DNA from 2 places in the Methylocystis borbori genome. Region 1 is predicted to be linked to the other one. Evidence: predicted binding sites of a transcription regulator. Region 1 holds the regulator's gene; the other holds the start of a gene.

Region 1 (5,270 bases):
TGGTCGAAGCCCTCGAGCGGCGGACCGAAGCCTTCGAGATATTTGGCGTTGCCGCCGGCGGCGATGGTCGCAAGCGTGCGGCCGTGAAAGGCGCCCTCGAAGGTGATCAGCCGATAGCGCTCGGGCTGGCCGTTCGCCGCATGATATTTCCGCGCGGTCTTGATCGCGCATTCCACGGCCTCGGCGCCGGAATTAACGAAGAAGACAAGATCGGCGAATGTCGCCGTGCAGAGACGCTCGGCGAGACGCTCCGCCTGAGGGATGCGATAGAGATTGGAGACGTGCCAGGGGGACTCGGCGGCGCGCTTCAAAGCCTCGACGAGATGCGGATGATTATGGCCGAGCGACAGCACGGCGACTCCCGCGCCGAAATCGAGATAGCGGTCGCCGTTCTCGGCGGTCAGCCACGCGCCTTCTCCGCGCGTGAAGGCGAGATCGGCCCGCGCATAGGTCGGAAACAGCGCTGACGTCAAAAGTCCTGCTCCATCAGGCCCGCCGCCGCAGGGGCCAGAAAAACAAAGCGCCGCCTTTTTAGGGCGGCAGTTCAAGACGGGATTTTAAGCTTGCGGCGCGGCGCGGTCAAATCCATGGCGGGCCGTGGTTTGTCGGCGGCGAACCGCGGCGGCAAGCGAGGCTTTGGAGAAGATAAAAATGAGTCTCATGGGCGCCGCCCACAGCGAAAGACTGTTGAGAACCCCCTCTTGCGCTTGCCAGCGGGACTCTCGCGTGATTCAAAATAAATCCATGAGTTTTTAGTGAGCGCCCGCGGCGTGGGTTGGGGCGCGTTCTCTCGAGTGTTGATGCGCGTTTCATCGCCGCTGCGCCTAAACGCCAGCGCTGCGGTCGGGGAAAGACTCCGATCCGCGCTCGACCCGATGGAGGGGAGAATCCAATGTCATGGACCGACGAACGCGTCGAACTGCTGCGCAAACTGTGGACCGACGGCTTGAGCGCAAGCCAGGTGGCCGCTGAACTTGGACCCGGCATCACGCGCAACGCCGTGATCGGCAAGATTCATCGCCTGGGACTCGCCGAGCGGGCGAAGACGGCGGCGGCGCCACGGCCGCGCGCGGCCAAACCGCCGCGTCAGAACCAGGCGCGCATGAACGGCGCGCCCACGCATGGCAATCTCGCTTTGGCCTTCGCGCCGCACGCCCTCGCCGCGCCCCGCGTTGCGCGGGAGGAGGAAGTGGTCATCCCCATTTCGGAGCGCGTGACGCTGATGGAGCTGCGCGAGTCCATGTGCCGCTGGCCGATGGGCGATCCGACGACGCCGGAATTTCGTTTCTGCGGCGGCAAGGCGACGGTCGGCGGCGGACCCTACTGCGGCTATCATGCGCGGGTCGCCTATCAGCCGGCGCAGGACAGACGCCGCGCGCGCGATCAATTGCGGGCGCAACGCTACGCGTGATGCGCGGCGCGTCGCGCCGTCTACGCGCGAACGGCTCGGCGGCGTTCGCGATGCGTAACGAACGTCATGGATGTCGCTCAGGATTTCCGCTCGGGACTGCGCCTCGGCGGGAATGACGCCAAGCGCATGGATCAATCAGATCCGTATCAGTCGTGTCCGAAAGTCTCGTCGAAGGAATAGCCGGCGCCGCGCACGGTGCGGATCGGATCCTTTTCGCGGCCGCGGATCAGCGCCTTGCGGAGCCGGCCGACATGCACGTCGACCGTGCGCTCGTCGATCTCCGCCGACATGCCCCAGACGCTGTCGAGAAGCTGCGCGCGGGTGAAGACGCGGCCGGGCTTCTCCATGAAATATTCGAGCAGCCGGAATTCGGTCGGGCCGAGATGGATTTCACGCCCGCCGCGCCGCACGCGGCGCGTGTCGCGGTCGAGGTCAATGTCGCCGAGCGTGAGCTTAGACGCGACGCGCTCGGGACGGGCGCGACGCAGCAGCGCCCGCACCCGCGCCATGAGCTCTGGCGTCGAGAAGGGCTTGACGACGTAATCGTCGGCTCCGACCGAGAGGCCGCGCACGCGCTCCCCTTCCTCGCCGCGAGCGGTGAGCATGATCACCGGCATGTCCCTCGCGCTGTCGCGCGCGCGCAGGCGCCGGCAAATCTCCAGGCCGGAGACGCCCGGCAGCATCCAGTCCAGAATAACAAGATCGGGCGGCGACTCGGCGAGCCGCAGCTCCGCTTCGTCGCCATTGTCGACATGCTCGACCTGATAGCCTTCCGCCTCCAAATTATAGACCAGCAGCGTCGCGAGCGAGGTCTCGTCCTCGACGAGGAGAATGCGCGGCGCGCGATCGCCTTTCCCGTTCCGCTGAAGGACTGCGGAAGTCGTTTCGTTCATTGCGCCGCCTCGTCCTTGACCCCGAAGTCAGGTGCGCGCGATTTGGGCCGCTCCACCGGCATCGCCTCTCCGGTGACGAGATAGACGACAGTCTCGGAAATATTCGTGGTGTGGTCGCCGATCCGCTCGAGATTTTTCGAGCAGAACAGAAGATGCGTGCAAAAGGAGATGTTGCGCGGGTCCTCCATCATGAAGGTGAGGAGGTCGCGAAACACCGAATCCTCGAGCGCGTCGAGATCGGTGTCGTTTTCCCAGACCGCGCGCGCCCGCTCGGTGTCGCGCAGCGCATAGGCGTCGAGCGCGTCCTTCAATTGCATGGCGGCGATTTCGTGCATCGACTTGAGGCCGACGATGGCGCGCGGCACGCGCGCCTCCGAGGCGATCTTCAGCGTGCGTTTGGCGATGTTCTTGGCGAGATCGCCGACCCGCTCTATGTCGCCGGAGATGCGGATCGCGGCGATGCATTCGCGCAGATCCACCGCGAGCGGCTGGCGCCGCGCGATGGTGAGAATGGCGTTCTCCTCGATCTCGCGCTGCAGCGCGTCGAGCCGCGGGTCGCTGGAGACGACGCGATGGGCGAGATCGATGTCGAAGGCCGACAGCGCGTCCATGGCCTCGGCCAGCATCTTCTCCGCGACGCCGCCCATTTCGGCGATGCGCCGGCCGAGGGCTTCGAGGTCACGGTCATAGGATTTGACGATATGGTCGCTCATGAGCGCCGTCCTTGGATCGCTGGTTAGCCGAAACGGCCGGTGATATAGTCGAGCGTGCGCTTTTCTTGCGGCTTGTTGAACACGTCGTCGGTCTCACCGAATTCGACAAGCTCGCCGAGATACATGAAAGCGGTATAGTCGGAGACGCGCACCGCCTGCTGCATGTTGTGCGTGACGATCGCGATGGTGTAGCGGGAAGACAATTCGTCGATCAGCTCCTCGACCTTCGCCGTCGAGATCGGATCGAGCGCAGAACACGGTTCATCGAACAGAATAATCTCAGGCTGCACCGCCACGCTGCGGGCGATGCACAGGCGCTGTTGCTGGCCGCCGGAAAGACCGAGTCCGCTGGTCTGGAGCTTGTCCTTCACCTCATCCCACAAGGCGGCGCCGCGCAGCGCGGCCTCGACGCGGGCGTCCATGTCGGCGCGCGGCAGCTTCTCGTAGAGCCGGATGCCGAAAGCGATGTTTTCGTAGATCGACATCGGAAAGGGCGTCGGCTTTTGAAAGATCATGCCCACCCGGGAGCGCAACGCGTTGAGGTCGATCGCCGGATCGAGAATATTTTCGCCGTCGAGCAGCACCTCGCCTTCGGCGCGCTGGCCGGGATAGAGATCGTACATGCGGTTCAGGACGCGCAGCAGCGTGGACTTGCCGCAGCCCGACGGGCCGATGAAAGACGTCACCTTATTCGTGTATAGCGGCATGGTGACGTTTTTGAGCGAATGCGACTCGCCGTAGTAGAAGTCGAGATTGCGCATCGAGACTTTGGTCAGCGGTTCCTTTACCTGGGCGATTTGAGCAGCGGCGTTCATTTCGATTTCCTCCGCCCGGCGCTGAGGGCGCGGGCCGCGATCGAGAGAGCGAGAACAGCGACGGTGATGAGCAGCGCGCCCGTCCAGGCGAGTTGCTGCCAGTCCTTGTATGGCGAGAGCGCGAACTGGAAGATGACGACAGGCAGGCTCGCCATCGGCGCGGCGAGGTCGCTGCTCCAGAACTGGTTGTTGAGGGCGGTGAACAGGAGCGGCGCGGTCTCGCCGGAGACGCGCGCGATGGCGAGCAACACGCCGGTGACAAGGCCGGCCTTGGCGGCGCGATAAGCGACCTTGCCGACGACATGGGAGCGCGGCGCGCCGAGCGCCGAAGCCGCTTCGCGCATCGACCCCGGCACCAGCAGCAGCATGTCCTCGGTAGTGCGCACGACGACGGGAACCACCAGCAAGGCCAGCGCCACGGCGCCCGAGATCGCCGAGAAATGCCCGATCGGGTGAACGAGGATCGTATAGACGAAGAGACCGACGACGATCGAGGGCGCGCTGAGCAGAATGTCGTTGATGAAGCGCACAACCACCGTCAGCTTCGTATAGCGTCCATATTCCGCCATGTAAGTGCCGGCCAGCATGCCGAGCGGCGTGCCGATCGCGACGCCGATGAGCGTCATGACGAGCGATCCGGCGATGGCGTTGAGCAGGCCGCCGTCCATGCCCGGCGGCGGCGTCATTTGGGTGAAGACGGCGGGCGAGAGGCCGCGCACGCCCTCATAGACGAGCGAAGCGAGGATCAGGAACAACCAGAACAGGCCGAACACCGCCGCCACCCAGCACAGGGTGATGGAGATGGAGTTGGCGCTGCGGCGTGAGGCGTAAAGCGACATGACTTCGATCTTTCTCACGCTGCCTTCCGCTCGATCCGCATCAGCATGTAGCGCGCGAAAGCGAGGACGATGAAGGTGATGACGAAGAGGATGAGGCCGAGTTCGATCAGCGCCGATGTGTAGAGGTCGCCGACCGCCTCGGTGAATTCATTGGCGATGGTCGCGGAAATGGTCGTGCCCGGCGCGAGCAGCGAGCCTGATATCTTATGCGCATTGCCGATGACGAAGGTGACCGCCATCGTCTCGCCGAGCGCGCGGCCAAGACCCAGCATCACCCCGCCGATGACGCCGACGCGCGTGTAAGGCATGACAACGTAGCGCATCACTTCCCACGTCGTCGAGCCGATGCCCCAGGCCGCCTCCTTCAGCACCGGAGGCACGGTTTCGAACACGTCGCGCGAGATCGACGCGATGAAGGGCAGGACCATGATGGCGAGGATGAAGCCCGCCGTCAGCGTGCCGATGCCATAGGGCGGCCCGGCGAAAAGCGTCGAGAAGATCGGAATGTCGCCGAAGGCCGAGATCAGCGCCGGCTGCACATGCTGCTGCAGGAAGGGCGCGAGCACGAAGAGGCCCCAGATGCCGTAGATGATCGAGGG
Region 2 (5,270 bases), on a different contig from region 1:
GTCGCCCTTCCCTGGGATGAACGGATATTTCAGCCGCGGTTCACGATGACGGCCGCATTCTGCCGGAGCTTCGCAATCGTCTTATAAGGAGGATGCTCCATGACATCGGCAGCCGTCAAAATGGCGTCGGCGCCCGTCAAAACCGCCTTCGCCGCGCTTGTCTTCATTCTCGTTTCCAGCGCCTTCTCGCCGCAAGCGATGGCGCTTCCCGGGATCGACCGGAACGCCGCTCCACCGACGGCGCCCGGAGTCGAAAAGGTCTGGGGCCAAGGCTATGGCGGGGGAGGGCCCGGCTGGGGAGGACCTGGCTGGGGAGGGTCCGGCTGGGGCGGCCCCCGCTATGGCGGTTGGGGCGGCCCGCGCTACGGCGGTTGGGGCGGCCCCCGTTGGGGGTGGGGCGGCGGTCCAGGGTGGCGGCGCCCCTATTGGGGACCACGCTATGGATGGGGCGGCGACGGCTATTGGTAAAAGCGCGACCCAGCCTGAGAATTTGGGAGCCGCGGACCGAATCGTCCGCGGCTTTTTTCACGGCCCCGCGTCCTCGCCGGCGTTCCCGCCAGAACATTTTTGCCCGGCACGGTCTTTGCCACGGACCAATCGGCGGCGCTTTCTGTCGGAAAAGCGACGCGCGATAGTTGGCAAACTAGAAGGATCGTTGTAAACTACTGATGTGAAAGACAGTTTGCAATCTTTCCAAAATAGGTAGTTTGCAATCTTTCCAAACTGGGCTATGCAATGATCGTCTGTTCGTGCAACGTCCTTTCGGACCGCGATGTGCAAGACACGCTGGGCCACCGCAACGACCGGCCTTCGGTAGCGGCGGTTTTTCGGCATATGGGCTGCGAGGCGAAATGCGGGCGCTGCGTGCGCAGCATCGTCGCCATCGTGGACCAGCACGCCGCGCGAGGAATGGATGAATGCGCGGGGAATGGCGATTGTGACGGCTGTCGCGCCGACGGATTGGCGGCGTAGATCAGAGTCTAGCCCATGGAAAGGATGCAGAAATGCGCGGTGACGCGAAGGTCATCGAATATCTAAATCGCGGTTTGCGCGCAGAATTGACGGCTGTCAATCAATACTGGCTGCATTATCGCATTTTTGACAATTGGGGCTATCTCGAACTCGCGAAGAAATGGCGCGAGGAATCCATCGAGGAAATGCATCACGCGGATCATTTCGCCAAGCGCATCCTTTTCCTCGAGGGCTTTCCCAATATGCAGGTTCTCGATCCGCTCCGCATCGGCCAGTCGGTCGAGGAGATCGTCAAGGCTGATCTCGCGACCGAACTCGAAGCCCGCAACAACTATCTGGAAGCCGCCGCTTATTGCCTCTCCATCAATGACCGGGTCTCGGAGCAGCTTTTCGAAACGGTCATCAAGAGCGAGGAAAAGCATATCGACTTCCTCGAGACGCAGCTCGAATTGATCAAGCAGCTCGGCGTGCAGCTTTACGCGCAAAAGCACGTGGGCGAACTCGAGTCCTGATCTTCTTCTTGATGGGGGAAGATCGCGCGCCGGCGGAGCGGGCTAACACGCCCGCCGCCGAGCTGCGGCGGGCCGCTCATTCCATCGCCGCGGCCTTCATGATGCACACCATCGTCGCCCGCGCCGGCGCGACGCCGCGATTGCGGATGATATGCGGTCGATCGCATCGGTAGCGCAGGGTCTCCCCCGCCTTCACGCTGGACTTTGCGCCCGCGACCTCGACTTCGAGCTCGCCCTCGCGCACGGAAAGGCTTTCGACCGAGCCGCGCTGATGCGCCTCCGATTCGAGCACGCCGCCTGAGTCGGCGGAAAATTCATAGCATTGCAGCCATTCGACCGTCTTGATCCAACCGATGATCGCGAGCCGGCATTTGCCGTCGTCGGAAACGAGAATGGGCGTCTCGGCCTTGCTGGTCTTTTCCAGGAAGGGGTCGTCCGCGGTCGTTTGCAGCACGCGCTCGATCGAAACGTCGAGCGCCTGCGCCAGTCGCCATATCGTCGCCAGGGTCGGATTGGTCTCGTTGCGCTCGATCTGGCTGATGATCGATTTGGCGACGCCGGACTGCTGGGACAATTCGGAAAGCGAGAGATTATAGGCTTTCCGCAGCCGCTGCACCGTGACGCCGAGCTGGCCGGAGAGCGCCAGCGCGCCGGCTTCCATGATCTTCTGCTTGTCGCGGCCTTCTATGCCCATGATCCTTCAGGCGCTCGGGATGCGCCCGCATTCTCCGATGCAAACCGGCCGGCAAGATAGCCGATCTCGTTCGAAATATCGAACGCCTTTGACCCCGTTCAGGACTCTCGCACAGATCGCGCTGGATCCGGACGGAGTCGCCCGAGCGCGGATCACGCGATCGATTCTTAAAGTCTAGAGCGCGCTTTAGGCGAAAGGCCGAATTCCGCTTATTCGCAGAGCGCTGTAGCCGCGCCGCCATCCTCTGTCATCTGACTGTGATGCGAATCTGGTCAATGACGCAAAGCGGCGACGGCGAGAGGCGGTAAGGCTCATGCTCGACAGCAACGCCATGGGAAAAGTCACCAGAACCGCGCAGGCCAAGGCGGCGCAATTGTTAGACCCTGTGAACGAAATCGCAGTCAAGCGCTATCGAACGCTCTTTCTCTCCGATCTGCATCTTGGCGCGCGGGGCGCGCAAGCGGAGTTGCTGCTCGACTTTCTCAAGCATAATGACGCCGACAAAGTCTATCTCGTCGGCGATATCGTCGACGGCTGGCGACTGAGAAACGGCTGGTACTGGCCGCAAGCGCATAATGACGTGGTGCAGAAGCTCCTGCGCAAGGCGCGCAAGGGCGCGCATGTCATCTATGTTCCCGGCAATCACGACGAATTCGCGCGCGATTATACGGGATTGAATTTCGGCGGCGTCGAAGTCGTCGACCACGCCTTGCACGAGACCGCCGACGGCAAGACCATGCTGGTCATCCATGGCGATCAATTCGACATTGTCGTGCGCAACGCCCGCTGGCTCGCCTTCTTCGGCGACTGGGCCTATGATTTCGCCATTGTCGTCAACACTTGGTTCAACCGCGCCCGCCGCATGTTCGGCGTCGGCTACTGGTCGCTCTCAGCCTGGGCGAAACTCAAGGTCAAGAACGCCGTGAATTTCATCGGCGATTTCGAGAACGCGCTGGCGTCGGAAGCCGTGCGGCGCGATGTCGACGGCGTGATTTGCGGCCATATCCATCACGCGACGATCAAGACCATTCAAGGCAAGCTCTACGTCAACACCGGCGATTTCGTCGAAAGCTGCACGGCGATCGCCGAGCATGACGACGGCCATTTTGAAATCCTACGCTGGCAGACCACGGCCGCCGAACGCGAGGCGGCGGCGGCCGCCCAGCGCGTGAAGGCCCTGCCGGCGCCGAGAGCGGCGGCTGCTTGATGCGGATATTGGTCGCGACGGACGCCTGGCGTCCGCAAGTCAACGGCGTCGTGCGATCGCTCGAGACGATGGCGCAATCCGCGCGCGCGCTCGGCGTCGAGATCGATTTTCTGACGCCGCGCGACTTCAATTCCCTGCCCATGCCGACCTATCCCGAGATCGGCCTGGCGCTGGCTTCTCCGCGCGCCGTCCGCCGGCGTCTCGAAGCCGGCTATGACCACGTCCATATTGCGACCGAGGGGCCGATCGGGCTTGTGACCCGCGCCGTTTGCATGCGCGCGGGCCGCTGCTTTACGACGAGTTTCCATACGCGCTTTCCCGAATATATTCAGGCGCGCTTCGGCCTGCCGGTCGGTCTCGCCTATGCGGCGCTGCGTCGCTTCCACAACGCCGGCGCCGGGGTGATGGTCTCGACGCCAAGTCTCGCGCGCGAATTATCCGCGCGCGGCTTTCGGCGCATCCTGCGCTGGTCGCGCGGCGTCGACCATGCGCTGTTCACGCCCGACGCCGCGACGCCGCTCGATTTTCCCCGGCCGATCTTCCTCTACGCCGGGCGTCTCGCCGTCGAGAAGAATGTCGAGGCCTTTCTCGAGCTCGATCTTCCCGGCACGAAGCTCCTCGCCGGCGACGGACCGGCGCGCGCGGGGCTTGAGGCCAAATTTCCGCAGGCGCGCTTCCTCGGCGTCAAGACCAGCGCCGAACTCGCCGCGCTCTACGCCTCCTCCGACGTCTTCGTCTTCCCCAGCCGCACCGACACGTTCGGGATGGTGCTGCTCGAAGCCATGGCCTGCGGCCTGCCGGTCGCGGCCTATCCCGTAATGGGTCCGCTCGACGTCATTGGCGCGAGCGGGGCCGGGGCGCTGAACGACGATCTGCGCCTCGCGGCGCTTGCCGCGCTCGACATCAAGCGCGAGGCGGCGCGCGCCCACGCCCTGACTTTCACCTGGGAGAATTGCGCCCGGCAGTTTCTCGATAATATCGCCTATGCGCGCGGCGCGGCCTCGCTCGGCGGCGTGGGACTCGAGGCGCTGCGCGATTCGGGCCAGGGGGCGAGCGAACGGCGGCGCGCCGCCGAGAAGCAGCGGGCGGTCCAGCCTTAGCGCGTGGCGTCACGACCGCTTTGGCGCCTTCCTCATACTTTGGGTGGAGACGGCAAGGCGCGGCCTGTATGGTCCCGCGGCGGCCGCGCAGCCAAGGGCTCTCGCGGCCCGGCTTCGCCGGAGACCAGCTTGAATCTCAGCCCCGAGGAAATCGAACGCTACGCCCGCCATCTCGTGCTGCGCGACGTGGGCGGCCCTGGCCAGCGCAAGCTTAAAGAGTCGCGCGTTCTCATTATCGGCGCGGGCGGACTCGGCGCGCCGCTGCTGCAATATCTCGCGGCCGCCGGCGTCGGCGCCCTCGGGATCGTCGATGACGACGCCGTGTCGCTCTCCAATCTGCAACGTCAGGTGATTCACGCGACGCCCGACGTCGGCCGCCCCAAGGTCGAGAGCGCAAGGGACGCCGTCGCGCGGCTCAATCCGCATGTCGCCGTCGAGCCGCATCCGCTGCGTCTTAACGAGAGCAACGCGCGCGCGCTTATCGCGCGTTACGATATCGTCGCCGACGGGTCGGATAATTTTGCGACGCGCTATCTCGTTTCCGACGCCTGCTATTATGAAAAAAAGCCGCTGGTGACGGCGGCGCTCGGCGGCTTCGACGCCTCGCTCACGACGCTGCGGCCTTTCGAAAGCGGCGCCGACGGCCCCAATCCCACCTATCGCTGCCTTTTTCCCGAGCCGCCGCCCGAAGGCGCGATCCCGACATGCGAGGAGGCCGGCGTGCTCGGCGCCCTCGCCGGCGTCGTCGGCGCGATGATGGCGCTTGAAGTCGTGCGGGAGATCGT

The links. Region 1 encodes PhoB, which activates phosphate uptake and scavenging genes when phosphate is short. Its sites were predicted from a motif close to TGTCATNNANCTGTCAT; they were not measured.
Region 2: the regulator PhoB is predicted to act here: its motif matches at 2,424-2,440, upstream of V3H18_RS13685 (UDP-2,3-diacylglucosamine diphosphatase).

The regions. Positions count from the first base shown of each region.
Region 1 is NZ_JAZHYN010000016.1:25,066-30,335, forward strand. Features, by position in the region: gene V3H18_RS07290 (aspartate aminotransferase family protein) at 1-473, opposite strand, end outside; gene V3H18_RS07295 (GcrA family cell cycle regulator) at 893-1,411, shown strand; gene phoB (phosphate regulon transcriptional regulator PhoB) at 1,558-2,304, opposite strand; gene phoU (phosphate signaling complex protein PhoU) at 2,301-3,017, opposite strand; gene pstB (phosphate ABC transporter ATP-binding protein PstB) at 3,041-3,832, opposite strand; gene pstA (phosphate ABC transporter permease PstA) at 3,829-4,671, opposite strand; gene pstC (phosphate ABC transporter permease subunit PstC) at 4,686-5,270, opposite strand, start outside.
Region 2 is NZ_JAZHYN010000048.1:3,476-8,745, forward strand. Features, by position in the region: gene V3H18_RS13665 (hypothetical protein) at 100-468, shown strand; gene V3H18_RS13670 ((2Fe-2S)-binding protein) at 736-972, shown strand; gene bfr (bacterioferritin) at 1,005-1,484, shown strand; gene V3H18_RS13680 (helix-turn-helix domain-containing protein) at 1,561-2,178, opposite strand; gene V3H18_RS13685 (UDP-2,3-diacylglucosamine diphosphatase) at 2,492-3,385, shown strand; gene V3H18_RS13690 (glycosyltransferase family 4 protein) at 3,385-4,485, shown strand; gene V3H18_RS13695 (HesA/MoeB/ThiF family protein) at 4,615-5,270, shown strand, end outside.